DNA from 2 places in the Rhodococcus sp. JCM 9793 genome. Region 2 is predicted to be linked to the other one. Evidence: riboswitches for the same ligand, from Rfam matches in the RefSeq annotation. Region 2 holds a riboswitch; the other holds the start of a gene.

Region 1 (4,710 bases), 1.2 Mb from region 2:
ACGAGCATCATGAGGCCGGCCGGAGCCAGCCAGAGCCCGGCCGCAAGGATCGACTGGCCGAGACCGTACCCGGTCGCCGTCGACAGTTGCAGCACCTGCGGGAAGACGAGCGAGCTCGCGTACATCCCGAACCCGACGAAGATCGACGCGATGTTGGTCAGTAGCACGCGAGGTCGTGCGGTCGTGCGCAGGTCGATCAGTGGATCGGAGGTGCGCAGCTCCCACGTGCCCCACAAGACGAGGACGATGACGGCTGAGACCAGCAGTCCGAGCGTGAGCGGGGAGGACCATCCCCACGAGGATCCCTTCGAGATTCCGAGGATCAAGGAGACGAGGCCGACCGCGAGTCCCGCGGCGCCGATTCCGTCGAAGCGCTGCCCTCCGGCGCCGGCGGGAACGTCGGGGACAACCCTCCAGATCGTGAGTGCGATGAGACCGCTCACGATGGCTGCGGCCCAGAAGAGCACGCGCCAGGAGGAGAACTCGATGAGGGCAGCAGAGATCGGCAGTCCGATCGCGGCACCGGCGCCGAGCGTGGAGCTCACCGTCGCGATGGCCGAAGAAAGCCTCTCCTTCGGCACCACGTCACGCAGCAGCGCTATTCCGAGCGGAACCATGCCGGAGCCGAGGCCTTGCAGTGCGCGACCGAGGATCATGACCTGCAGGGATGGGGCGAGGGCGCAGATGATGGCGCCGATGGTGAGTGGCAGTGCAAGCAGGAGCATCATCCGGCGCTTGCCGAAAAGGTCACCGAGGCGCCCGGAAATCGGCACGGCGACTGCCGCGGCGAGCAACGTTGCCGTGAAGATCCAGGTGGTGTTGTCGGAGGTGGTGTCGAAGATCCCGGGCAGCAGTGCGACGAGCGGTGTGACCATCGTCTGCGTGAACGCGGATGAGATGCCGGCGGACGCGAGTGCGGCGATCACCAGCCCTGGGCGGGCAACGGGTTTGGCCATAGTAGGGGAGTCCTTCCGATGAGCCGTGCAGCTAACCTGCATGCTTCATGCATATGCACTATACATATGTATCTAGCATATGCATAGTGCATATGTATGATGCATGCCCTCTGTTAGGCTTCTCACAGGACATTCAGGCTTCTCATGAGACGAGGAGGATCGCCATGGACCGTCGCATCGGCGATATCGAGTACGAGCAGATGCTGCTGAGTCGTCATACGATCGCGGGGCATCGGCGCGGACGCATGCTCGAGCGCAGTTCATATCTTCTGTTGAGCCGCATCCGGTCCGATGGGCCCCGCTCGATCGGCGAGCTGAGTGAGGCGCTGCGCCTCGACGCGTCGACGCTGCAGCGGCAGACCGCGGCGGCTGTGCGCGACGGACTGCTCGAGCGCGTCGACGACCCTGCCGGCGGCATCGCCCGCAAGTTCGCGCTCACCGATTTCGGCCTGGAAAGTCTCGTTCAGGCCCGTGATCGGTCGGTCGCCGCACTCGAGCGCATCCTCGTCGATTGGACCGACGAGGAGGTCGCAGCCTTCGCTGATGCCCTGCATCGATTCAATGTGGACATCGAGGAATACGCGCAGCTGTCCGTTCACTCGGCAGAGGCCGACTCGGGGTTACGTAGATAGCTCGGGATTACGTAGATAGACCGTCGAGATCGGGCCGGATCGATCGGCCCGATCAGGCCCTCGCCAACCCCATCAGTTCGACGAGCAGTTTCGCGACCGCATCGGCCTCGGTGAGGAAGCCGTCGTGTCCGTCGCGTGACTCGAGGACGCGCAGACCGTCGCAATTGGGCAGACCATCTGCGATCTCCTGCTGCAATCGGATCGGGTAGAGCCGATCGGAATCGACACCCGCGACGATCGTCGGCACACGCGTGCTCCCCAATGCGGCCTCGATGCCACCGCGACCGCGGCCCACGTCGTGCCGGTTCATTGCGTCGCTGAGCACCACATAGGTCCCGGGATCGAATCGGTTGACGAGCTTCGACGCCTGGTGGTCGAGATAGCTCTGCACCGCGTAGCGCCCGTCACTCCACGGATCCTCGTCGTCTTGAGCAAGATTCGCGAACCGTGAGTCGAGTTCTTCCTCGCTGCGGTATGACAGGTGGGCCATGCGGCGGGCAATTCCCAGCCCGGCCTCCGGTCGGCGGCCACTCTCGTAGTAGTCGCCGCCCTGCCAGTCCGGATCTGCCATGATGGCAGCGATCTGGGTGCTCTGGATGCCGATCTGATCGGCGGTGGCACGGGCACCGACTGCGAGGACCAGCGCTGCCCGCACCCGGTTCGGGTGGGTGACGATCCATTCGAGCGACCTCATGCCACCCATCGATCCACCCGTCACCGCGGCCAACGAGTCGATGCCGAGAGCATCGAGAAGGGCGGATTCCGCGGTGATCTGATCGCGGATGGTGATCCGGGGGAATCGCGAACCCCACGGTTTTCCGTCGGGCGCGGTGCTGCCCGGTCCGGTGGTGCCTTGGCATCCGCCGAGGACGTTGGTGGCAACCACGCACCATCGGTCGGTGTCGATCGGGGCGCCGGGGCCGACCATGCCGGACCACCAGCCGGGGGACGGGTGATCCGGTCCGGCGGGCCCGGTGATGTGTGAGTCGCCGGTCAGGGCGTGCTCGACGAGTACGACGTTGTCGCGGGTGGGCGACAGCGCGCCCCACCGCTGCAGAGCGATGGTGACGTCGGGAAGGATGTCGCCGCTCTCGAGGGTGATGTTGCCGATGTCGACTGTGTCGAGCTGTCCGTCTTCCGCGGGGAGTTCGATCCGCCGACGGTTGGTACCTGCTGTCAAGATGCGACCGCCTCGAGGCCGGTGGTGATGGTCATCGCGTCCTACTTGCCATGTCGGAGGGCTGGAGGGGGCGCCGGTGTCGACAGTTCATCAGCATTTCGAACCTCCCAGGAGCCGGCTTGTCGTCGGCGGTGCGCCGACGACCGTGTCCTCACCCGGAGCACCCCACCCTGGCCGGAGGGTTGCCGACCAGCAAGCCGGGGCTTCGCGCTGGCACTCATGACCTCGTCGGAAGTCTAACGGCTGGGTCGGGCGGCTCGATAGGCGGCTCTCGACCTCTCCTCGGCCGGTGTCGGACATGGCGAAAGTTACTGCTCAGTAGCGTTCGAGAGGGCGTGACCAGGGTTGTGTGCGGATCGAATAGCAGTACGCTTGTTCTGTTTGGCTCCGCACCGGACGCGTGCAGAGCCACGCTCGGATACCTGAGCTGAAGGCGGCCGTATTCCTGAAGTGCGGCCGATCGGGGACTCGACTGCCGTCCAAGGAGGACACGAACCGCGTATGTCCAAGATCAAGGTTGAGGGTAAGGTCGTCGAACTCGACGGCGACGAGATGACTCGCATCATCTGGCAGTTCATCAAAGACAAGCTCATCCATCCCTATCTGGATGTCGATCTCGAATACTACGACCTCGGCATCGAGAATCGCGATGCGACCGACGACCAGGTCACCATCGACTCCGCGAACGCCATCAAGAAGCACGGTGTCGGCGTCAAGTGCGCGACCATCACCCCGGACGAAGCGCGCGTCGAGGAATTCGGCCTGAAGAAGATGTGGCGGTCGCCCAACGGCACAATCCGTAACATCCTCGGCGGCACCATCTTCCGGGCCCCCATCATCATCTCCAACGTGCCTCGGTTGGTTCCGGGCTGGACCAAGCCGGTCATCGTCGGCCGTCACGCATTCGGCGACCAGTACCGCGCCACCGACTTCAAGGTCCCCGGGGCCGGCACCGTCACCATCACCTACACTCCGGACGACGGTTCCGAGCCGATCGAGCACGAGGTCTGCAGGATCCCCGAGGACGGCGGCGTCGTCATGGGGATGTACAACTACAAGAAGTCCATCCAGGACTTCGCGCGCGCCTCGCTGTCCTACGGTCTGCAGCGCAATTACCCGGTCTACCTGTCGACCAAGAACACGATCCTCAAGGCCTACGACGGCATGTTCAAGGACGAGTTCCAGCGGATCTACGAGGACGAGTTCAAGGCGGAGTTCGACGCAGCGGGGCTCACCTACGAGCACCGCCTCATCGACGACATGGTGGCGTCGTCCCTCAAATGGGAAGGCGGCTACGTCTGGGCCTGCAAGAACTACGACGGTGATGTCCAGTCCGACACCGTCGCGCAGGGCTACGGCTCGCTCGGCCTCATGACCTCCGTACTGATGACCCCGGACGGCAGGACCGTCGAGGCAGAGGCCGCACACGGCACCGTCACCCGGCACTACCGGCAGCACCAGCAGGGCAAGCCGACGTCGACCAACCCGATCGCGTCGATCTTCGCCTGGACCCGTGGTCTCGAACATCGTGGCAAGCTCGACAGCACCCCCGAGGTCATCGAGTTCGCCCAGGCGCTCGAAGACGTTGTCATCAAGACTGTCGAGGCGGGCATCATGACCAAGGACCTCGCGCTGCTCGTCGGCCCCGAACAGTCGTGGCTGACCACCGAGGAGTTCCTCGGTGCGCTCGACGAAAACCTGCAGAAGGCCCGCGCCTCGCACTGAGATGCGGCCCTAGCGACGACACGGGATGTCCTACCAGGGGCGTCCCGTGTTCTCGGCTCCGGTCATCGCGGTTTTCGGCTCCGGTCATCGTGTCGGATACGGTGTCGGCGTGCCCCTCACCATCACCACAGTGAATGTCAACGGCGTACGCGCAGCGGCCGGCAAGGGCCTGCTGGCCTGGCTCGGGACATCGGCCGCCGACATCGTCTGTCTTCAG
Region 2 (4,710 bases):
GCTCGAAGATGCAGGGAAGGAAGCCACGGAATTCCTCACCGACGAAGCGGCGCGGCTCGAGGAATGGCTCGGTGGTGTGCGGGTGATGCCGAGATTCCCGTCACCCCTCGCCAAGGCCTTGGCAGCCGGGTAACTCAGGAAACCCGCAGCGCGGGCCGGTCGGGGTGTTCGAAACGCACGACGATGTCGGCACCGGGCGAGGCGTCGGCGGAATGCGCGAGTAGTGGCGCGATCGTCCAACGATGGTCGGAGGGGGTTCGCCGCTCGAGCGCACCCTTGGACATTCTCAGATCGACGGTCGTATCGAACGTGAGACCGCGGCCGAGGAGCATCGGGCCGGCCACGATGATCACGTGATCGTCTGCGGCGTCGATCCGGCGGGCTCGGGCCGAGCGGTCGGTGGTCTCGTCCCACAGTCGCGGAAGAAAACGATGCCGCTCCTTCAACGACGACACCACCTCGCGGTCCAGCGCGTCGTAGTCGAACCAGCTCGACCGGTAACTCTGCTCGTCGGTGCGCCCGTGTTCGAGACGGAGCGATGCCGGTCGCACGAAATCGTGCAGTGCTACCGCGTGCGCGGGACGGCCCGCGGTGCGCAGGGTATCGACCACCCGCTTTGCCAGATCCATGGGGTCAGCGGCGTCGGCGGCCGAAATGGCCATGACGACCCGGCCCGGTCGTGCGCATGCCCGCTCGGCGAGCAGTTCGGCAAGTGCGGCCGGAGAGATCGGTGTGAACGACGCCATCCGATCAGAGTAGGCATCGAGTGCTCGTAAGAACCGGAAGGCCTCGAACGGACCCTTCACACGGATTCGGGAGTCCTATCGGTCACTGCAGCATGCTCCGGGAGCGGTGTCGCGACCGAGCGCTTGGGCTGTGTCCGAACGTGGGTGACGTAGAGGGCAAGACCCACGAACACGACACCGCCGACCAGATTGCCCAGAACCGTCGGGATTTCGTTCCAGATCAGGTAGTCACCGAGGGTGAAGTCTCCACCCAGCAGCAGACCGGACGGGAACAGGAACATGTTGACGACCGAGTGTTCGAATCCCATGTAGAAGAACAACATGACGGGCATCCACATGACGAGAACCTTGCCCGGCACACTCTTCGACATCATCGCTGCCACAACACCGGTGGACACCATCCAGTTGCACAGCATTCCACGGAAGAACAGGGTCGCCATGCCGGCAGCGCCGTGCTCGGCATACCCGAGCGTGCGGGCCTCACCGATCTCGCCGAGACGCTCACCGACCGCGTCCGGCGGGATCGAGTAGCCGTAGGTGAGGATGAATGTGATCAGCACGGCCACTGTGACGGCTCCGAGGAAGTTACCGACGAAGACCAGTCCCCAGTTCCGGAGCATCGACCCGATCGTCACCCCCGGACGTTTGTCCAGATAGGCGATGGGGACCATCGTGAACACGCCGGTGAGTAGATCGAACCCCAGCAGGTAGAGCAGACAGAATCCGACCGGGAAGAGAATCGCTCCGAGGAGCGCGTTGCCGGTCTGCACGGTGACGGTGATCGCGAACGCCGCTCCGAGCGTGAGGATGGCACCGGCCATGTACGCCCTGATCAGGGTGTCGCGGGTGGACATGAGGACCTTGCTCTGGCCGGCGTCGACCATCGCGCGGGCCAACTCGGCGGGTGGAACGTAGGACACAGCAACCTCCTGGTGAGAACAATGCCCGATCAGTGTCAGCAGTGCCCGTCACCAGTGTGTTGCGGGGCAATAAGGATGCGTTGCGTTCTCTTCCGAGCGGGGCCGCTCGGGTTGTGAGATCTCTCGATCATGTATATTGGCGGTGCTTCACGAGATGCCGTCGCCAAGCTCCGACTTGACGGCACGCCAACCCCACGCTCGCGGGTGGCTCGGATGACGAAGCGGCTCGCGGCCGACCGGCCCGGGCACGAGCGCCCCGCCCCGGGGCCGACCCGGAGGAATAACCATGACCGACCGTATCCACAGTACCGATCGCGCAGACGCCCACGAGTGCTCCTCGTTCGGCGACGGTCACCACGTCCATTTCATCCGCGCCCGTAAGGCCTTCGGCGATTCCGACCTCAGTGTCGGTGCGCTCGTGTGCGTGCTGGACGATACTCACGTCGAATTGTCCTGGGACGGAATACGGCTCGTATTCCGGCATCATGACGCCGCCGCGATCGCCCGGGTGGTCCACGCGGGTGGGGAGATCGGGACCTGGGTTCCGCAGTGGCGGGTGCTGATTCTGCCGGGTTCCGATCCCCATGTGCCCGCGACCTTCACTCTCGCCGCTCCTGATCACTGGACGGATTGCGTATCGGGACGTGTCCCGGCGCTGACGTACGTGCCCGGACGGTGAGGATTCGGATCAGTTCTGTTCGGCCTCATTCCAGAACGAGGGAAGCTCCACCGCCAGACGCTCTTTCGCCTGCATCGGTAGTGAATGGGTGGTCTCGGGGAAGACGTCGACCGTCGCGCGCGGAAGCGTTCGTGCCCGCTGCGCGGCGGTGTCGCCGCCGGCGAGTGAATCCCGTTCCGCGATGGCGACATAGGTGGGCATGGTGAGAGAGTCCATCTCGTCGTCGTTGAGGGGCGAGGGCGTCGGCAGTGCTGCCGAATAGTGCTCCGAGCCCGCAGCGATCATCTTTGCCATGTCGTCGTTCGGATCGAACTCGGCCCCGCCGACCTTGCCGAGGGCGGTGTTGCGCCAGGCCTCCGGCAGGAGCGGCAGGCTCGACACCATCGTCCACGCCATCATGCGAGCGGACGGATACGCGAAGGTGAAGACGGGTTCGAGGAGCGTCAGCGATCGGACGCGATCGGGGAATCGCCGTGCGTATGTCGCTGCAATCGCGCCGCCGAACGAATGGCCGACGATGTGGACGGGTTCGGCGGCGAGTTCGTCGAGTGCGTCGTCGATCCAGGTCGCCTGGTCACCGAAGGAGGTCAGCGGAACGCTCTGCACCGACAGTCCGGCATCACCGAGCGAGTCGAAGGCGAGAACGCGTCGGTGTGGCAGGAAGTCGGTGAGATTTTCGGTCCACATCGGGACACCCGACGACCGGCCTGGTACCAGGACGACCGGAGCGGAGTCCTCGGTTTCCGGTGAACTCCACTCGTAGACACGAACCGAGCCGAAACGGGTCGTGACGTCGAGGGTTGCCGTAGGGGAGGGGAGCGCAGACATTGCCTGTTCATACGCCTCGACGTAGGTGCGGCGACCCTCCGCATCGCGGAAGTGCCCGACCTTCTGAGCTCCGAAGAAGAACTGCTGCACACTTATTGCGCCCACTGTGGCAAGCGCGGCAATCACGACAAACCCGCTACGGCGAAGCCATCGGTGACGGAGCAATCGGTGGTGAAGGCGGGTGGGTGGTGGATGGTCGAGCCGGGCGTATGTGCCTACGGTGTGCTCACTCACGTCTCTTCTCCTCGATGTCGGCGATCCGAACTGTTTGCAGTATAGAAATATTGTAAAATCCTGTCATGCCTAAATTGGTCGACCATGCCGAGCGCCGCAGAGAGCTCGTGTGGGCTCTGTGGGCTGTGATCCACGAACGAGGTATCGACGGGGTGACTTTTCAGGCGGTGGCGGTCGAGGCCGGCGTCTCGATCGGCAGGATCCAGCACTACTTCGAATCGAAACAACATCTGATCCGGTCCGGAGCGCAGGAGATGGTCGCCGGTGCTGAGAAGAGCTATCGCGAACTGGGATCGTCCGGCGATCCGAAAGCAGCCCTCGCGACGTTGCTCATCCAGCCTGTCCCCACCGATGCATCGTCGCGTGTCGGTGTGTCGGTCTGGTACGCCTACCTCGCGAAGACGACGAACGATCCGTGGATCAGGTCGTTCCTTGCCGAGGCGTCGCGGGGGACCGTCGGCGAGGCCGAGCGACTTCTTCGTCGCGCCGGCCTGTCCGAGGTCGAGGCACACGACGAGGCCATGAGGTTGGTGGCACTCAGCAACGGTGCGACGCAATCCGTGCTGGTTGCGGGGATGGATGCCGATGGAGCGGTCGATCTCGTCACCCGCGAGATCGACCGCAGCGTGAAGGCGTTCACCGTCTGCGCGGCGGACACGGGGCTCGCTCGATCGCCAGACCGCACGGATGCGATCCCGTCGCCGGCTGGATCGAGCGGTGCGCGAAAGTCGTGACGGGATGCCGGGTCCGTCGGCCTATGTCGGTGGGGAGGGTCACCATGGCCTCATGGGAAACACACATCACGCATTCGACTACATCGAACTCGGCGCTACCGACCTCCGCGCGTCACGCACCTTCTACGAATCCGCCTTCGGCTGGAACTTCAACGACTACGGGCCTGAATACGCCGGCATTCGCGCAGTCGAGGGTGACGGAGAGGTCGGCGGACTGACGACTCTGCGCGCACCGGGCACAGCCGGACCTCTGGTCTTGCTGTACTCCAGCGATCTCGACGCCTCCGTCGGCGCGGTCGAACGTGCCGGAGGCAGAATCTCGTCAGGACCGTACGACTTTCCCGGCGGGCGCCGGTTCACCTTCCTCGATCCGAGTGGTAACGAACTGGGCGTGTGGTCCGACGCGTGAATCCTCTCGGCCATCGATCGTCGGGGACAGCCGTCGGGCAAGTGGGGTGGGTCAGACCGCGGCGTCGACCCACCGCGCAACTCCGGCCTGCGCGAGTTGCGGAATCTGCTCGGCTGCCCACGGGCTGATGAGCCACGGAACGGTCGCCGCAGTCTGCATA

The links. Region 2 has a riboswitch for S-adenosylmethionine ahead of ACZ46K_RS20110 (hypothetical protein). Riboswitches for the same ligand answer to the same signal wherever they lie in the genome.
Region 1: it holds a riboswitch for S-adenosylmethionine, as region 2 does, so the genes downstream of both, metX (homoserine O-acetyltransferase MetX) here and ACZ46K_RS20110 (hypothetical protein) in region 2, are expected to answer to the same signal.

What each region holds. Positions count from the first base shown of each region.
Region 1 covers NZ_AP043721.1:2,704,859-2,709,568, forward strand. The annotation lists gene ACZ46K_RS14525 (MFS transporter) at 1-956, opposite strand, end outside; gene ACZ46K_RS14530 (MarR family winged helix-turn-helix transcriptional regulator) at 1,121-1,588, shown strand; gene metX (homoserine O-acetyltransferase MetX) at 1,641-2,768, opposite strand; SAM riboswitch class IV at 2,879-2,993, opposite strand; gene ACZ46K_RS14540 (NADP-dependent isocitrate dehydrogenase) at 3,270-4,493, shown strand; gene ACZ46K_RS14545 (exodeoxyribonuclease III) at 4,603-4,710, shown strand, end outside.
Region 2 covers NZ_AP043721.1:3,896,722-3,901,431, reverse strand. The annotation lists gene ACZ46K_RS20125 (winged helix DNA-binding domain-containing protein) at 1-133, shown strand, start outside; gene ACZ46K_RS20120 (hypothetical protein) at 135-746, opposite strand; gene ACZ46K_RS20115 (formate/nitrite transporter family protein) at 803-1,666, opposite strand; SAM riboswitch class IV at 1,812-1,924, shown strand; gene ACZ46K_RS20110 (hypothetical protein) at 1,953-2,345, shown strand; gene ACZ46K_RS20105 (alpha/beta fold hydrolase) at 2,355-3,407, opposite strand; gene ACZ46K_RS20100 (TetR/AcrR family transcriptional regulator) at 3,473-4,141, shown strand; gene ACZ46K_RS20095 (VOC family protein) at 4,194-4,550, shown strand; gene idi (isopentenyl-diphosphate Delta-isomerase) at 4,602-4,710, opposite strand, start outside.